Regions from separate parts of the Blautia sp. DFI.1.216 genome, predicted to be linked through region 2. Evidence: predicted binding sites of a transcription regulator. Region 2 holds the regulator's gene; each other region holds the start of a gene.
The links. The regulator Rex, encoded in region 2, represses fermentation and respiration genes when NADH is low (regulators of the CRP and FNR family bind a similar motif). The targets are predictions, from matches to a motif close to ATTGTTAANTANTTAACAAT.
Positions count from the first base shown of each region.

Region 1 (6,188 bases), on a different contig from region 2:
TGGCTGTAGATGGAAGATATGAAGGTCATATTCTTATTTCTGATATTCTGAAACCTCATGCAAAAGAAGCAATTGCTGAATTGAAGAAAGCTGGTATCAAGAAAACAGTTATGCTTACCGGAGATTCTAAACGTGTTGCAGATCAGGTAGCAAAAGAACTGGGAATTGAGGAAGTTTACAGTGAACTTCTTCCGGCTGATAAAGTAAGTAAAGTAGAAGAATTACTTCATCAGAAATCCGAAAAAGAGAAGCTTGCATTTGTGGGTGACGGTATCAATGATGCGCCGGTACTGTCCAGAGCAGATATTGGTATTGCTATGGGTGCACTGGGTTCTGATGCAGCGATTGAAGCAGCAGATATCGTACTGATGGATGATGATCCGCTGAAAATTTCCAAAGCGATTAAGATTGCAAGAAAGTGTATTCATATTGTATATGAGAATATTTATTTTGCAATTGGCATTAAGATTTTGTGTCTGATACTTGGTGCGCTGGGAATTGCCAATATGTGGATGGCTATTTTTGCAGATGTAGGTGTTATGATCATTGCGGTATTAAACGCAATCCGTACTTTATTTGTAAAAAACCTGTAACTGTGAAGGTACTGAACAGTTACAAAAATTTATAGAATAACAGACAGTTGCAGACAGGAAGGAAAATGGTGAAAGCGTGGAAAAACATAAAGACGAGGCTTGTGACTATTATGAAATTCATGAAGATTCAATGGAAATTATAAATAAAACAATGCCAGAAGAGACGGAACTTGAGGATTTGGCAGATTTGTTTAAGATTTTCGGAGATTCTACAAGAATCCGTATTCTGTTTGTGCTTTTCGAAACAGAGGTATGTGTATGCGACCTTGCGAAAGCACTGAATATGACACAGTCTGCAATTTCCCATCAGCTTAGAATCCTGAAGCAAAACAAACTGGTGAAGAACCGACGAGAGGGAAAGTCCATTTTTTATTCTCTGGCAGATGATCATGTGCGGACGATTATCAATCAGGGAAGAGAGCATATAGAAGAAAATTAATCCGATGTGAACGTATGGTAAAAGTAAAAAGCAGGGAGTTGATATTTCAAGTATTGGCTCCCTGTTTGAAAATATAAAAGTTTTATAGAACTAACTATTGAAAGTGGAATTTACAGAATGAAATAAGAGCCTGCCAGTGGATGATAAGATCTGGCAGAGATGGAATGAGTGGAAGGAGAAGATTTGATGCGAACATTACGAGTAGCAGACCTGGAAGCAAAACCGGGTGAGAAAGTATCAGGATTTGTGCACATCATCGGGGCAGAATTCGGAATTCCGGTAACACTGATCTGTGGAGAAAAAGAGGGGGAGACTGTTCTGATCTCCGGTGGGGTACATAATGCAGAATATGTAGGAATTCAGGCAGCTATGCAGCTTGCAGATGAGCTGGATCCGAAGAAGATCGCAGGAAATATCATAGTGATCCGTCTGATGAACCGAACTGGATTCGAACACCGTACCATGAGTCTTACTTATGAGGATGGAAAAAACCTGAACAGAGTTTTCCCTGGAAATCCGAATGGTACACTTAGTGACAGGATCGCTTATACTGTTGTGACAGAATTTTTCCCGAAGGCAGATTACTATGTGGATCTGCACTGCGGTGATGGATTTGAGGGACTGGTATCTTATGTATACTGTACAGGTGCAGCAACTCCGGAAGTAGCTGCAAAAAGCCGGGAGATGGCGGAAATCGCACATGTGGACTATCTGGTAACTTCCATGTGTGGAACAGGCGGAGCTTATAACTATGCCGGAAGCATGGGAATCCCGAGTATCCTGCTGGAACGTGGACACAGTTCCCGCTGGTGCGAAGATCTGGTAGCGGAGGATGTTCATGATGTGAAGAATATCCTCAGACATCTGAGAATCCTTCGCGGGAAGTCCCATATTCATGGCAAACCACCGATAGAAGTAAGTCCTGTGATCTATGAAGATGCCCCGGTATCAGGCTGCTGGTATCCGGCGAAACAGCCCGGTGAGACCTTTAAAGAAGGCGAAGTACTGGGAAGAATCTGCGATTATTTTGGACGTGAACTGTTTGTATACAGAGCCAAAATGGGTGGTATTATTCTTTATCAGACCATCAGTCTGTGCATTATGAAGGATACGCCGATGGTTTCTTATGGTACCTGGGATGAGGATACACAGGGTAAGATTGAAGTAGGATGTGAAGTGTGCGGAAATGAGAAACATAAGCATGGACACCATCATCATAAATCAGAGGAAAAACATCATAAACGGCATGAACATCATAAGCATCATGAGGATAAATAAATACTTAAGTAAGACAGAAATGGGTTCGACCAACTCAAGTGAACAGCAAAGCAAATGAGCTTATCGGTTCGACATAAATATAAAAACAGGGTATAAAAATACGGCTGACTATATCCGGGTTAAATGCGGATATAGTGCAGCCGTATTTTATACTATAGCAAGCCTCTTAATCAATATGCATTATTTATGAGGCTTGCTATAATCTTCGTGAAACAGAATCTGTGTAAAGAATCTTACATCTGAGTCATCTGCCCAGCAGACCATACCTACTGCATCAGCCATTTTCTGTGCATCTACACTGTAGGCGGACATACAGGAACAATTCTTATACGGTCCTGCGCTCATGATCAGGATATCTTCTTTTCCCGCTTCCTGCATCTGTCTGGCAAGCTGTTCTGTAAGAATATTCTGTGCATGCTTTGCCTGTTTGAAAAGAACCGGATCCATGATCGGATCTTTCAGAACAGTCTGGAGAACCAGTGCCTTTTCATATTTCAATGCTTTTGCCTGCATTTCTTCTACAGTACCGCAGGCAGGCGGACATGCAGGAACCAGGTTATAATTTCCACAGAGATTGTCCTCGCAGAACTGTCTGTATTCCGGTACAAATACCAGGTCTTTTGTATCCATGATCGCTGCATCTGCGAAACCCATGGAAAGTGCTTCTTTTATTAAATCCATAAGAATGACTCCCTTCTTAAAGCGGATTATTTTGGCTTGAACATATCAAGGTGAATTATAACATTTTGAAATAAATAAAATCAAGTTTTGTCGAGAACTTCTGATGAGGGAAACTTGATGTAACAAAAAACTTATGTTAACATATAGATATGCAAATTGGGGGATATTAATAAGAGGAAGTGATTATATGCCGGAAAATATCAGAAACATCATATATAGATTTTCTCAGGAGTTAAGACGTATTTTGGGCGATAAATTGACAAAGATTATCGTATATGGATCATATGCGAGAGGAGATTTTCGAGAAAATTCTGATATAGATATTATGATTTTGGTGAAAATGTCTGATGAAGAAATTCGATTAGTGAAGAATGATATTTATGATCTTGCATTTGAGTTTGAAATAAATACAGGAATAGAGTTCTCTCCCATCATTAAAAATGAAGACCAGTATGAGTATTGGATTGATACGTTACCTTTTTACCGAAATGTGCGAGATGAGGGGGTAGTGATCGATGAATGACAAAAAAGAGGATTTATGTATATACCGTATTCGGAATGCGGTGGAGACATTGGGAGTGGCAGTATTATGCTTAGAAAGTCAACATTATAAAGATTCAATAAATCGTAGTTATTATGCTGCTTTTTATGCAATAAAAGCAGTATTAGCTTTAGAAGAGATTGATTTTAAGCGTCATAAGGATGCGGTTGCGTATTTTAATAAAACTTATATAGCAAAAGAGATTTTTCCAAGAGAAATGGGAAAGAGGTTGGGAAGACTAAAGCAGGAGAGAGAAAATAGTGATTATGATGATTTTTACGTTGCATCTTTAAAAGATGCATCAGATCAATATAAGTCAGCGAAGCTTATTATTGAAAAGATAGAAGAATATCTGTCAGAGAAAGGTATTCAATATTAACTTGTCGACACACTAGAGAAATGAATTAGCGAGAGGAAATCTTATGAAGCTGACGGCAGAAAACAGCAAGGGTGAAAAAATGAAATACCGTCTTGCGCGGTCGATGAAGGAATGTATGAAAACGATGTCTGTAGATAACATCACAGTAAAACAGATCACAGAGAATTGTGGTGTTACGAGGCAGACTTTCTATCGGAATTTTATGGACAAATTTGACCTTATCAACTGGTATTTCGATAAGCTTCTGGCGAAATCCTTTGAGCATATGGGAATGGGAAAAACTGTTTATGATGCTCTGGTAAAGAAGTTTACCTATATTCAGGAAGAGCATGTTTTCTTTGCAGCAGCATTTAAGTATGACAGTCAGAACAGTCTGCGCCAGCATGATTTTGAACTGATCCTGGACTTCTATGAGAATCTGATTCGTGAGAAAACAGGAAGGATTCCGGATGAGACCATACATTGCATTTTGGAAATGTACTGCCATAGTTCTATTTATATGACTGTAAAATGGGTACTGGGAGAGTTGGAATGTGCACCGGAGGGACTGGCGAAAATTTTAGTTGACGGGATGCCTGGAAAACTCTCGGAATTGTTTGAAAAGCTGGAAATATTGTCATAAATATAACAATATTAATGCATAATTTTGCACCCAGTTTTTCGGCATTATTGCACAAATATTGTGAGAAGGTTACATTTGAGCTAAAGTGTAACTTTCTTTTTTTATTTTATATTGTTAAGATAATAACAAAGATAAGTGATGCGGAAACTTACCTAATACTGAAGAATACCGAAAGGAATGGAAATCATTATGGCAAACAGAATTAACTTAAATCAGACATCTTATCACGGAGCAGGAGCGATCGAGGAAATCGCAAACGAAGCAAAAGCCCATGGTTTTAAGAAAGCTTTTGTATGTTCTGATCCTGACCTTGTAAAATTTCATGTAACAAGCAAAGTTACAGACATTCTTGAGAAAAACGGACTTGCATATGAACTGTATTCAGACATCAAACCAAATCCAACAATTGAGAACGTACAGCACGGTGTTCAGGCATTCAAGGATTCCGGTGCAGATTATCTGATCGCGATCGGTGGTGGTTCTTCTATGGATACTTCCAAAGCAATCGGTATCATCATTGCAAACCCTGAATTTGAAGACGTAAGAAGCCTGGAAGGTACAGCTCCGACTAAGAAACCTTGTGTACCGATCATTGCAGTTCCGACAACAGCAGGTACAGCAGCAGAGGTAACAATCAACTACGTTATCACTGATGTAGAAAGAAAACGTAAATTCGTATGTGTTGACCCACATGACATGCCGATCATTGCAATCATTGATCCGGAAATGATGTCCTCCATGCCAAAAGGACTGACAGCTTCTACAGGTATGGACGCTCTGACTCATGCAATCGAAGGATATACAACAAAAGCTGCGTGGGAAATGACAGATATGTTCCATTTAAAAGCGATCGAGCTGATCTCCAAATCTCTCCGCGGTGCTGTTGAAAACACAAAAGAAGGTCGTGAAGGAATGGCTCTTGGACAGTATATCGCTGGTATGGGATTCTCTAACGTAGGTCTTGGAATCGCTCATTCCATGGCTCATACACTTGGTGCTGTTTATGACACACCACACGGTGTTGCCTGCGCAATGATGCTTCCGATCGTTATGGAATACAATCAGGAATGCACAGGTGAGAAATATCGTGAGATCGCCAGAGCAATGGGTGTCAAAGGCGTAGATGAAATGTCTCAGGATGAATACAGAAAAGCAGCAATCGAAGCTGTTAAGAAACTTTCTGTTGATGTAGGAATCCCGACTAAACTGGAAGCAATCAAAGAAGAAGATCTCCAGTTCCTGGCAGAATCCGCACATGCAGACGCATGCGCACCGGGAAACCCGAAAGATGCAAGCGTAGAAGATCTGAAAGACCTGTTCCGTAAGATTATGTAATTAATAATGGTTATAAGATGAAATAAAAAAAGCACCGGCTGTAATGGAGTACTGTTACAGTCAGGGCTTTTTTATTTCCCATAAGTCTGCTGATGCTCTGAGTGTGGCGGGATTGTGCATGAGAAGCAGTGCCATATGTAAGTGTAAGCAGACGAGAATTTTGTTTATAAAATGATTAGAATTGGGACACTGATTAAACACATTTCTTTTGTATGATGGAAACGTAATGGGGAAAAATGGTTATTTTGCAGTACAAATGTGGAAAAATGCCAAGTTCTGCAAAGAAGTACAGAATAAGAAATATGAAAGACAGAAGAATA
Region 1 is NZ_JAJDML010000043.1:19,694-25,881, forward strand. It holds gene LJE11_RS14475 (heavy metal translocating P-type ATPase) at 1-593, shown strand, start outside; gene LJE11_RS14480 (ArsR/SmtB family transcription factor) at 724-1,032, shown strand; gene LJE11_RS14485 (M14 family metallopeptidase) at 1,219-2,310, shown strand; gene LJE11_RS14490 (DUF2284 domain-containing protein) at 2,491-2,991, opposite strand; gene LJE11_RS14495 (nucleotidyltransferase domain-containing protein) at 3,179-3,514, shown strand; gene LJE11_RS14500 (HEPN domain-containing protein) at 3,507-3,911, shown strand; gene LJE11_RS14505 (TetR/AcrR family transcriptional regulator) at 3,955-4,533, shown strand; gene fucO (lactaldehyde reductase) at 4,723-5,868, shown strand.
Region 1: fucO (lactaldehyde reductase) is a predicted target of Rex. The motif match lies at 4,644-4,663, and genes of this name have one in related genera.

Region 2 (6,188 bases):
CAGGGTATGCACAATCTGGATGATTCTATCACAAGTTTTGCAAGATGCTGTTTTAATTATGCACTGGATACAAAACAGAACCTGTGGCTTGGCGGCAAGGATACGATCTCCAAGATTTATGACGGACGTTTTAAGGAAATCTTTGCAACTATTTATGAAGATGAGTTTAAGGAGAAATTCGAAGCAGCAGGCATTGAATATTTCTACAGCCTGATCGATGATATCGTAGCTCGTGTCATGAAGGCTGAAGGCGGATTTATCTGGGCCTGCAAGAACTATGATGGAGATGTTATGAGCGATATGGTTTCTTCAGCATTTGGTTCTCTGGCTATGATGACATCTGTACTGGTATCTCCACAGGGATATTACGAATATGAAGCTGCTCATGGAACTGTACAGAGACATTATTATCGCTATCTGAAAGGTGAGGAGACATCTACTAACTCTGTAGCAACTATTTTTGCATGGACTGGAGCTCTGAGAAAAAGAGGTGAGCTGGACGGCAATAAAGAATTGATGGAATTTGCTGATAAACTGGAGAAGGCGACTCTGGAGACGATTGAAAGCGGTAAGATGACAAAAGACCTTGCGCTGATCACTTCTCTTGAGGATGTGACAGTACTGAACAGCAAAGATTTCATCCTTGCCATCAGAGAGAGACTGGATGAAATTTTATAATTTCAGAAATTATCCGGTAATGTTTCTATAACATTATAAAGTTCTCCGGGCAGGATCACACTGCAGCGGAGAAACCTGTAAAAAGTTATAAACTGCGAAAATGGGAAGAACCTGCATTATGCAAGTTCTTCCCATTTTTCATATAATCCTTCTAATTCTTCGGTAATGGCGGCTTTCTCTTTGCTGAGTTTCGCACATTCTGCCACATTTGTGCAGATATCCGGGAGAATCATGGTTTCGTCGATCTCTTTATCTCTGGTTTCAAGTTCTTCAATGCGGGCTTCTACTTTTTTTAGTTCATTCTCTCGTTTTCGCTGGCGGGCCTGTTCTTCTTTCTGCTGTTGCCAGGAAAGCTTGTTATCAGAAGCCTGCTTTGCTTCTGTCACAGCCTGAGCGGCAGCCGGAGCATATTTTTCCGTCAGCTCTTCTTTTTTCTCCAGATAATAGTCGTAATCTCCGATATAATTTACAATTGCCTGATTGGTCAGATCCAGGATCCGGGTAGCTGTCTGGTTGATGAAGTAACGGTCGTGGGAAACATAGAATACTGTTCCAGTGTAACTGTTCAATGCCTCTTCAAGAATCTCTTTTGAAGCGATATCCAGATGGTTGGTGGGCTCATCGAGGATCAGAAAGTTTGCTTCGGACAGCATCAGCTTGGCGAGGGAAACACGACCTCTTTCTCCGCCGGACAGAGCGGAGATCAGTTTGAATACATCATCCCCTGTGAAAAGGAATGCTGCCAGCATATTTCGAATTTCTGTTTCCGTAAGTGTGGGATAAGCATCTGAGATTTCCTCAAAAATAGTTTTCTCCATATGAAGAACATGGTGTTCCTGGTCATAGTAGCCAATCTGTACCTTGGAACCAAGAGTAAATCTGCCGCTGTCTGCATCAATCAGCCCATTGATGATCTTTAACATGGTGGTTTTGCCTGTGCCGTTATTGCCAATCAGGGCTACACGTTCTCCACGTTTGATCTCAAAGGAGATGTCACTGAAAAGTGTCTGTCCGGGAAAAGATTTGGAAAGACTTTCCACAGTAAGGACATCATTTCCGCTGACAAATCTTGGTTCCAGGGAAATGCGCATCTGATTCTGAATCTCCTGTGGTTTATCAATGCGCTGGACTTTATCCAGCATTTTCTCGCGGCTTTCCGCACGTTTGATGGATTTCTCGCGGTTAAAGGATTTCAGCTTGGCAATGACTGCTTCCTGATGTTTGATATCCCGCTGCTGGTTCAGATAGGCTTTGTACTGGGCGTCACGCAGCTGGGCTTTTTTCAGGGCATAGGCAGAATAGTTGCCACTGTACATACGCATATTTCCTGCTTCGATTTCCACAACTTTTGTTACAACTTTGTCAAGAAAGTAACGGTCGTGGGATACGATAAATACAGCACCCGGGTAATTCAGAAGATAGGTTTCCAGCCAGGAAATACTCTCCATATCCAGATGGTTGGTAGGCTCATCCAGAAGAAGAATGTCAGGGCTGGCAAGAAGCAGTTTACCCAGAGCTACGCGGGTTTTCTGGCCGCCTGAAAGAGTTTCTATCTGGCGTTCGAAATCTTCTTCTGTGAAACCAAGACCTTTTAATACACCCATGATCTCACTTTTGTAAGCGTAACCATTTTCCAGTTCAAACTGGTGACTCAGTCTTGTGTAAGTATTCATCAGGCTGTCCAGAGCATCTCCGGTGGTGGTTTTCATTTCCTGTTCCAGAGAGCGCAGACGGTTCTCCATATCAATAATGTGCTGTTTGGTGGAAATCAGTTCTTCGTAAATGGTATGATGGCCATGAATGTCCTGATACTGGGCAAGGTAGCCGATATTTTTATCTTTGGCAAGTACCACGTTTCCTGAATCCGGGGAGAGCTCATGCATAATGATTCGCAGCAGAGTCGTCTTGCCTGCACCGTTATTGCCGATGAGAGCTGCCTTTTCGCGGTCTTCTATATGGAAACTGGCATCCTTGAGAATGATTTTTTCGCCAAAGGATTTACAGATATTCTGACATGATAAAATCATAGGAATTCCTCCGTTTGTAATTTGTCCGCGTACTATTATAATCGAAAATGCCTGTTTTTGAAAGCATTTTAAGAGATTTTGTCCAGAGAAAAGAAAGCACCGGATGGATGCATGGAAGAAAATATGATATTCCGGGGAATTTTTCAGAATGAAATTGATAAAAAAATACAGAAATATTTGGTCAAAAAGTACAAATTTAATTTGACAATAAAATAACATCTGGGTATAATTGACATAGATAAGCTAAGGAGGGAAAATTTGTGGAAGCTAAGGAAATTTCGAAAGCGGTAATCAAGCGTTTGCCGCGGTACTACCGCTACCTCGGTGAATTGATGGAGGAGAATGTAGAGCGTATATCTTCAAATGATCTTAGCAAGAAGATGCATGTGACGGCTTCCCAGATTCGTCAGGACTTAAATAATTTCGGTGGTTTTGGTCAGCAGGGTTACGGCTATAATGTACGCTATTTGTATACAGAAATCGGTAAGATCCTTGGGCTGGATACTGTACATCCGATGATTATTCTGGGTGCCGGTAATTTGGGACAGGCATTGGCCAATTATGTGGATTTTGAAAAGCGCGGATTTAAGCTGGTTGGTATTTTTGACGTCAATCCTGTACTTGAGGGGATTGCAGTTCGTGGAATTGAGATTCAGATGTTGAGCGATCTTCCTTTGTTTCTGAAGGAGAATGAGGTTGAGATCGCGATCTTGACTCTTCCTAAAATTAAAGCCAAAGAGATGGCAAAGATTTTGATTGATAATGGAATTAAGGCAATCTGGAATTTTGCACATATTGATCTGGATGCCCCGGAGGATGTAATGGTAGAGAACGTACATCTTTCAGAGAGTCTTATGACTTTGTCCTATAACCTGAGTGAGTACAGAAAGGAACATGAAGGGATGTAAGGGATAACTGTGAAACACAAGGCTGTGGTCATCTGATCACAGCTTTTCTCTTGTATGTAAATGTGTTATTGTAAACAGGAGGTGAACAGATGAGAGAGATTGTAACTGCTGTTGAGATGAAAGAACTGGATCATAATACGATTCAGAAAGCCGGGATATCGTCTCCAGTACTTATGGAGAGGGCGGCATTAAAGACGGTTGAGGAGATTGTACAGAGATTAAAGAATAAAGAAAAAGAGAAAATCCTTGTGGTCTGCGGAACCGGCAACAATGGCGGAGACGGATTGGCGATTGCCAGACTGCTTCAGTTGAGAGGAGTCAGAACCTGGTATTATATTGCGGGTAAGGAAGAGAAAATGACTGCTGAAACTGCCGGACAGCTTAAAACAGCAGAATATTATCAGGTGCCCCGGGTGCATAACCTGGATCCGGATGAATATACTACTATAGTAGATGCCATCTTTGGGGTTGGACTGAGCAGACCTGTAGAGGGAAAATATGCAGAGCTTATCAGTACAATGAACCGGGCATCTGCGTATAAAGTAGCTGTGGATATTCCATCCGGGATTGACTCAGATACCGGATTTGAGAAGGGGATTGCATTCCGGGCAGATCTTACGGTTACCTTTGCTTTTCGCAAAAGAGGGCTGTGTTTTTATCCCGGACGCATGTATGGCGGTGAGATCGTTGTTACGGATATCGGAATCTATTCCATACCCGGAAAGAAAATCTGTATGCATCATCTGGAACGTGAAGATTTAAAAATGCTTCCGGAGAGAGTTCCCTATGGAAATAAAGGAACCTTCGGTAAGGTTCTTCTTATAGCTGGCAGCGAAGGAATGTGCGGAGCTGCATATCTGAGTGCAGCAGCTGCTCTGAAAAGCTCTGCGGGAATGGTGAGAATTCAGACCGTGGAGGCCAACAGGATTCCGTTGCAGACACTGTTGCCGGAAGCCATGATCACCTGTGATTTTGATGAGAAAAAAAACCAGGCAATGCTTGACTGGTGTGATGTGCTTGTGATAGGACCGGGTCTTGGAACCGGAGCGCAGAGCAGGGAAAGAGCTCAGTGGTTCCTGGCGAAGGCAGCTGAGTGTAAAAAAACAGTAATTCTGGATGCAGATGGCCTGAATCTTCTGTCAGTCCATGACAACTGGAAGTGTTTTATCGGGGAACATGTGATCCTGACACCTCATATTGGTGAGATGAGTCGTCTGTGCGGAAAAGAAATCGGTAAGATCCAGGATTGTCTGGCACAGACTGCAGCTGATTATGCAAAGGAGTCTGGAGCGGTTTGCGTTCTGAAGGATGCCTGTACTGTGGTGGCAGATGCTTTTGGAGATATGTATTTGAACATTTCGGGTAATGCAGGAATGGCTACAGCGGGAAGTGGAGATGTGTTAAGTGGTGTGCTTGCCGGTATACAGTGTATGTACCTGGCAGCAGAAAAGAAATTTTCTCCTGTTATTCTGGCTGCACTTGGTGTATATGTGCATGGGCTGGCAGGTGATCTGGCTGCTGAAACAGTAGGGCAGCGAGGGATGACCGCAGGAGATATCATCTGTTTTCTGCCGGAAATACTAAGATAGAATATTCATTTTGAGGCAGTAAATCTGTGAAACAATTTGCAGATATTAACATGAAAAAATAACAGAGGAAAATTATTATGAAGAAAGATAGCAGAGTAAAAGCAGTCATTTCACTGGATGCAGTAGAACATAATTTCCGGGAAATGAGAAAAAATATTGCAGAAGAGACAAAGATGATCGCAGTCATAAAGGCTGACGCTTATGGACATGGCGCGGTGCCGGTTGCACATCTCATTGAGGATTATGATTATATCTGGGGATTTGCGGCTGCAACTGCGGAAGAAGCGATTCATCTGCGAGAAGCCGGGATTACAAAACCAATCCTGATCCTTGGAATTGTTTTTGATGAATATTTTCCGGAACTTGTCCGTTATGAGATCCGTCCTGCAGTGTGCGAATATGAGGAGGCAAGGAAACTTTCAGACGAAGCGGTTCTGCAGAAAAAAACTGTACATATTCATATTGCTCTGGACACAGGAATGACCAGGATCGGTTTTGCAGATGCACAGGAAAATGTAGAGGAAATTAAAAAAATTTCAGAACTTCCAAATCTTGAGATTGAGGGTATGTTTACTCATTTTGCAAGAGCAGATGAGTATGACAGAAGTCCGGCTATGGTACAATTGGAGCGGTATCTGGATTTTTCAAGACGCGTAGAAGAGGCAGGAGTGGAAATTCCTCTGCATCACTGTTCTAACAGTGCGGGCATCATACGTATGCCGGAAGCAAATCTGAATATTGTCCGTGCCGGAATCACAATTTATGGAATTTATCCTTCTTCTGAGGTGGAGAGAGATATTGTAAAGCTTGAGCCGGTTATGGAACTTAAGAGTCATGTGACTTATGTGAAGGACGTTCCTGCCGGAGCAGCGATCAGCTACGGCGGTACTTATGTGGCTGACAGGAAGCTTCGTGTGGCAACTGTTCCGGTGGGCTATGCAGACGGCTATTCCAGGCAGCTTTCCAATAAAGGCTGGGTTCTGATC
Region 2 is NZ_JAJDML010000002.1:5,743-11,930, forward strand. It holds gene LJE11_RS00940 (NADP-dependent isocitrate dehydrogenase) at 1-678, shown strand, start outside; gene LJE11_RS00945 (ABC-F family ATP-binding cassette domain-containing protein) at 795-2,705, opposite strand; gene LJE11_RS00950 (redox-sensing transcriptional repressor Rex) at 2,966-3,613, shown strand; gene LJE11_RS00955 (bifunctional ADP-dependent NAD(P)H-hydrate dehydratase/NAD(P)H-hydrate epimerase) at 3,703-5,202, shown strand; gene alr (alanine racemase) at 5,280-6,188, shown strand, end outside.

Region 3 (6,188 bases), on a different contig from region 2:
CATATTTTCTAATTATCTAAATCTATGTAACTGTCCGGTATTTTCAACAGTTACAGCCAAATCTCAATTCATATACAGATCATGAATCTGTTCTTTCAGAAAAGTCATGCTTTAATTTTCACTATTTATTTCTAGCAGGAGTTTTCTAAAAGGCAGGAACTCCTGAACATATTTATCAAGGAGGTTATAAGATACTGTATAAGAAGACAGAAAAGCTATCAATAATAAAGAGGGAGGGTGAGATAATGGGTATGTTTGTAAATCCGAATGCTGCTGCATTTCAGTGTGCAGTCAATTCGGAAGTATATATAGACAAAACGGGATTATTGGAATATACAAATAAAGTACTTGGCACGAATGCCAGGTTTATATGTAACAGTCGTCCGCGCAGATTCGGGAAATCTGTTACTGTAGATATGCTGACTGCATATTACAGTAAAGGATGCGACACTGAAAAAATGTTTTCAGGACTGGAAATCAGCAAATGTCCGGATTTTTACGAACATTTAAATAAATATGATGTCATTCATTTTGATGTACAATGGTGCTGTATATCAGCAGGTTCCAGTGAGAATTTAATTTCATATATCACGAATATCGTTGTTTCCGAATTAAGAGAGACTTATCCTGAAGTCAATCTGGTGGAAAACAGCACTATATATGGAGCAATGGCACGCATTAATACTGTATTAGGAAAACAGTTTATTGTAATCATTGATGAATGGGATGTTCTGATTCGTGATGAAGCCCATAATCAGGCAGCACAGGAAATGTATATTGACTTTCTCAGAAACATGTTTAAAGGAATTGAGGCATCAAAATATATCGCACTTGCATATCTGACCGGAATTTTACCGATAAAGAAATTAAAAACCCAGTCTGCCTTAAATAATTTCACCCAGTTTACAATGCTTAATGCCGGCCCATTGACACCATATATCGGTTTTAATGAAGATGAAGTAATCGATTTGTGTGAAAAATATGAGATAGATTTTGCAGAAGTGAGGCGGTGGTACGATGGTTACCGTCTTGGAGATTACCATGTATATAATCCAAATGCGTTAGTAAATCTGACAATTATGCGGACATTCCAGAGCTACTGGTCACAGACAGGAACCTATCTGTCAATCCTGCCACTGATCAACATGGATTTTGATGGTCTGCGGACATCCATTATAGAGATGCTGTCCGGTTCCTCTGTAGAAGTAAATGTGAATGAATTTCAGAATGATATGGTCAGCTTCGCAGACAAAGATGATGTATTGACTCTGCTGATCCACCTGGGTTACCTTGCCTACGACCAGAGAACCCAGAGAGCTTACATTCCCAATGAAGAAATCCGTCAGGAATTTCGTGCTGCCACCAAACGAAATAAATGGAACGAACTGATCGAATTCCAGCAGGAATCCGAGAAGCTACTGGAAGCCACCTGGGAAATGGATGCAGAAACAGTTGCTGAACAGATAGAGAAAATCCATGCAGAATACACATCAGTGATTCAGTACAATAACGAGAATTCCCTGAGCAGCGTACTCAGCATTGCCTACTTAAGTGCAATAAAATACTATTTTAAGCCAATCCGGGAACTCCCGACAGGAAGAGGCTTCGCAGATTTCGTCTTCATCCCCAAACCACTGTACAGAGACTATTATCCTGCATTACTCGTGGAGCTAAAATGGAACAAAGACGCAGAAACTGCTCTGAATCAGATAAAAGAACGAAAATATCCAGAGTCATTGGAACAGTATACAGGGGATATTTTGCTGGTTGGAATCAATTATGATAAAAAAGAAAAAGTACATCAGTGTGTAATCGAAAAATGGTTTCCACTGTGTATATAGAACGTAACTTCAAAAGAATCATATAAGTTATGAGAAAAGACATTCTACCCCAGTGGATGGAATGTCTTTTTTATATAATTTTTAGCTTGCATCTATGTAAAATTGATATCAGAAAATTCCCTCTTTTTATGTTGACATTACTAAAAGCAAGACTATAATGAGAACCGAAAAAAGAATCTGAAACGATTGGAAAGGGGAAGTTAATTATGAGTACAGTTTTGCCAAGAGAAGAAGCAGTAGAAACAATTTTTTCTAAAATTTTGGCTTCGCCGGAAGCATCCGGACGATTAAGCGGAGTTTTTTATGACCATATAGATGACGACCATCGTCTGACAGATAATGACAGAGATCATTTCCTGCAGGTATTGTTTCATGCGTACCAGAACGGTGATATCAGTGCACTGCTGTTGGAATTATGCGGCAGAAGTATGTTTGACCTGTTAAGGGAGGCTTATCTGATCCCGAAGAAATTCCACGGAAAAGCAGGAGAGAACCCGGTGCTCCTTACAGATGCAGCCGGAGAACTTCTTCCCGGGGAAAAGGTTTCAGCCAGAGAATATGCAAAATTCAAGGAAACATATGAACATCATGAATGTGCCCCCAGATCTGCACTGTATCTTGCAGATGGTTATGATCTTGTCCGTACCTATACAGAAGGTCTGAACATTACAGAAGAAAAAGATAACCGTAAACGTGGTGTCCTGGCTCTTTATGCACTTCCCGACACCTGTAAACTGGGTCTGACAGAAGCACAGGCATATGCCGTTGTATGGGATGCTTTCCAGAAGATTCAGGAAGAAGCCCCAAGAGCCATGGTATACTACGGACAGGAAACAGGTCTGAAGAAAGAGAATCCGGATAAACCCTATGATGAAATTGGAATTCTTCTTCCTATCCATGAATTTGAGAAAAAAATGCTGCAGCATTTAGACGAGATTGACGGAATCGTACTGGCATGCAGAGAGAAAATGATGGAGAAAGCAGGAAATGACAGTCTGCAGCTTTAACAAATCAAGCAAGTAGCAAAGCGGATGATTTTATCCGATTGACAATATAGAATGAGGAAGTGAGAAAAATGCCGCAGGAAGTGATTAAAAAGAACCATATGGATGTTGCCTGGCATGAGTATACAGATGAAAATGGGGGAAATGTACCAGTTGTAGATTCCAGCATCGCAGAGAAAGCATCCATTATCGGACGTGTGGGGATTATGTTTCTCTCATGCGGTACCGGAGCATGGAGAGTGAGAAGTTCCATGAATACACTGGCAGAAGCACTTGGCATTACGTGTACGGAGGATATTGGTCTGATGTCCATTGAATATACATGTTATGACGGAGAAAATGGTTTTACCCAGTCGTTGTGCCTGACTAATACAGGCGTAAATACTTTGAAGTTAAATCGTCTGGAACACTTTATCCGAAACTTTGAAAAAGAAGGAAAGCATATGTCAGGAGAACAGCTGCATACATTTCTTGACAATATTGAAAAAACACATGGTCTATATTCCCCGCCTGCACTGGGACTTGCTGCAGCGATCGCATGCTGCGGATTTACATTCCTTCTTGGGGGCGGTCCGATCGAGATGTTCTGTGCATTTGTCGGGGCAGGAATTGGAAATTATCTCCGCTGCAAATTGACCAAACACCATTTTACATTGTTCTTATGTATTGTGTCTTCTGTATCTCTGGCATGTTTTGCATATGCAGGTCTGCTCAAACTTGGAGAAATATTATTTGGTATTTCTGTTCAGCACGAAGCGGGATATATCTGTGCAATGCTCTTTATCATACCGGGATTTCCGTTTATTACCAGTGGTATTGACCTTGCAAAACTGGATATGCGTTCAGGAATAGAACGTCTGACTTATGCTTTGATCGTTATTCTGGTAGCTACTATGTCAGCATGGATCATGGCACTGATCCTGCATTTGAAACCTGTAGATTTTATAAAACTTTCACTGTCAACAGAGCAGTGGATCTTATTCAGGCTTCTTGCAAGTTTCTGCGGAGTGTTTGGATTCTCTATCATGTTTAACAGCCCGGTTCGTCTGGCAGTCGCAGCAGCCGGGATAGGAGCAGTTGCCAATACTCTGAGACTGGAACTGGTAGACCTTGCAAATATTCCTCCTGCTGCAGCCGCATTTATTGGTGCACTTACTGCGGGACTTCTGGCGTCCCTGCTGAAGAATAAAGTCGGATATCCAAGGATATCTGTAACAGTTCCCTCAATCGTTATCATGGTTCCGGGATTATATTTATACAGAGGATTTTATAATCTTGGTATTATGTCATTATCAGTAGCTGCATCCTGGTTTGCGTCTGCAATCCTTATCATTGCAGCGTTGCCATTAGGGCTAATCTTTGCACGTATTCTGACAGATAAAGCTTTCAGATACTGTACTTAACCGAATCAAAAATCAGGGAAATCCCCAACCACTGCTTAAATTGCAAAAAGCAACAAGCAGTGGTTGGGGATTTGTTCGTGCAAGTATCTACTCCAATAGGAAAATGTGAAAATTATATCAAACTAACAAACAATTTTATGCTTCCAAACAAATATTTAAACGAAAAAATTGTTCAGGTTTCTGTACAAAAGCTCTTGTCAATTTTTTGACAATGTGTTATCATTAAGACGTCAATTTTGTTAGGAGAAAAGGAGTATTAAGATTATGAGCAGTAAAATTACTATCATTGGAGCCGGCAGCGTCGGATCTACCATCGCGTACACTTTATCAAGCCAGGATATCGCATCTGAAATTGTTCTGATCGATATCAACAAAAAGAAAGCAGAAGGTGAAGTTCTGGATATTATCCAGGGAACCTGCTTCAGAGATCCTATCTCTATCATTGCCGGAGACTACGAAGATGCTAGGGATTCTGACATCGTTATCATCACATCCGGTATTGCCCGTAAACCAGGACAGACAAGACTTGAACTTACACAGACAAATGTAAATATCCTCAAATCTATCACACCGGAGATCGTAAAGGCAGCTCCAAATGCCCTTTATCTGATCGTAAGCAATCCGGTTGATATCATGACTTATGTATTTACAAAGATTTCCGGACTTCCAGAAAACCAGATCCTTGGTTCCGGTACAATTCTTGACTCTGCACGTCTGCGCTGCGGATTATCCGAACATTTCCAGATTGCACAGAGTAATATCCATGCCTATGTATTCGGTGAGCATGGAGATACATCCTTTATTCCGTGGTCTGGTGCCTATATTTCAGGTGTAAGTGTGGATGAATATTACGACCTTGAGAAGAAACTCGGTAAGGATATTGAACCGATTGATAAAGAAGCAATGCTTCAGTATGTACAGAAATCTGGCGGTGAGATCATTTCCAAGAAAGGTGCAACTTTCTATGCAGTATCCTCTTCTGTATGCAAACTTTGCAGCCTTCTTGTATCTTCTTCAGAGTCTATCTCTACAGTATCTACTATGATGCATGGAGAGTACGGAATCGATGATGTATGCTTGAGTACATTAACTCTGGTAGGACCAAATGGTGTACAGGGCAAAGTTCCAATGAGAATGACAAAAGCTGAGATCGAACAGCTTAAGAAGAGTGCAGATGCACTGAAAGAAATTATTGCTCAGATTGACCTTAATTAATAATATATCAGACAAAACATTCAGAAGTACAGGTACAGCCTGTTCTTCTGAATCCATATTACTGTTTACTCCTTTTTAATTATTAGCCAAAATTCTGTACTGTAAGCGGAAACAGACGAATTTTGGCTTACATATATCAAAAGCAAAAAAATATATAAATAATATTTTTATTAATTTTTTGAAAGATACTATGATTGTGAGTAAATAGAAAAGCGGAAGATTTTATCTGCCTGAAAAAGATTAATTTAGATCAGAAGAATTGAGCAATGATGCGTGATAAAAAAATTATCAAAAACCTCTTGTTAAAATGTTGTCAATATGATATAATATTTTTCGGAAATCGAGCTGATACACTCCTTTAATTGCGGAGGAAGGGTGTGCGAACTCTTTTATTTTCTATGTCTCAACAAAGATATAAAAAGTAATTGTATTAGACTTGATTTATATTTTTGTCCATATATTGTTAAAAAAAAGACAAGGACTAGCGACTGTTATTTACGGGCGCTATATATCGGGGCAAATTGCTTTTGGACCCTGATATCATTATTTGAGCAACATGAATTTATCTGAACAACTAAGAAAGGATAATGTTAAGTATGAAGTACAGTTATTATCCGGGTTGTACCCTGAGAAACAAGGCGAAAGATCTGGACGAATATGCCAGAGCCAGCGCCAGAGCACTTGGGTTTGAACTGGAAGAGATCGAAGACTGGCAGTGCTGCGGA
Region 3 is NZ_JAJDML010000012.1:47,356-53,543, reverse strand. It holds gene LJE11_RS06715 (AAA family ATPase) at 246-1,841, shown strand; gene LJE11_RS06710 (DUF4866 domain-containing protein) at 2,048-2,848, shown strand; gene LJE11_RS06705 (threonine/serine ThrE exporter family protein) at 2,917-4,248, shown strand; gene LJE11_RS06700 (L-lactate dehydrogenase) at 4,513-5,463, shown strand; gene LJE11_RS06695 (CoB--CoM heterodisulfide reductase iron-sulfur subunit B family protein) at 6,060-6,188, shown strand, end outside.
Region 3: LJE11_RS06700 (L-lactate dehydrogenase) is a predicted target of Rex. The motif match lies at 4,442-4,461, and genes of this name have one in related genera.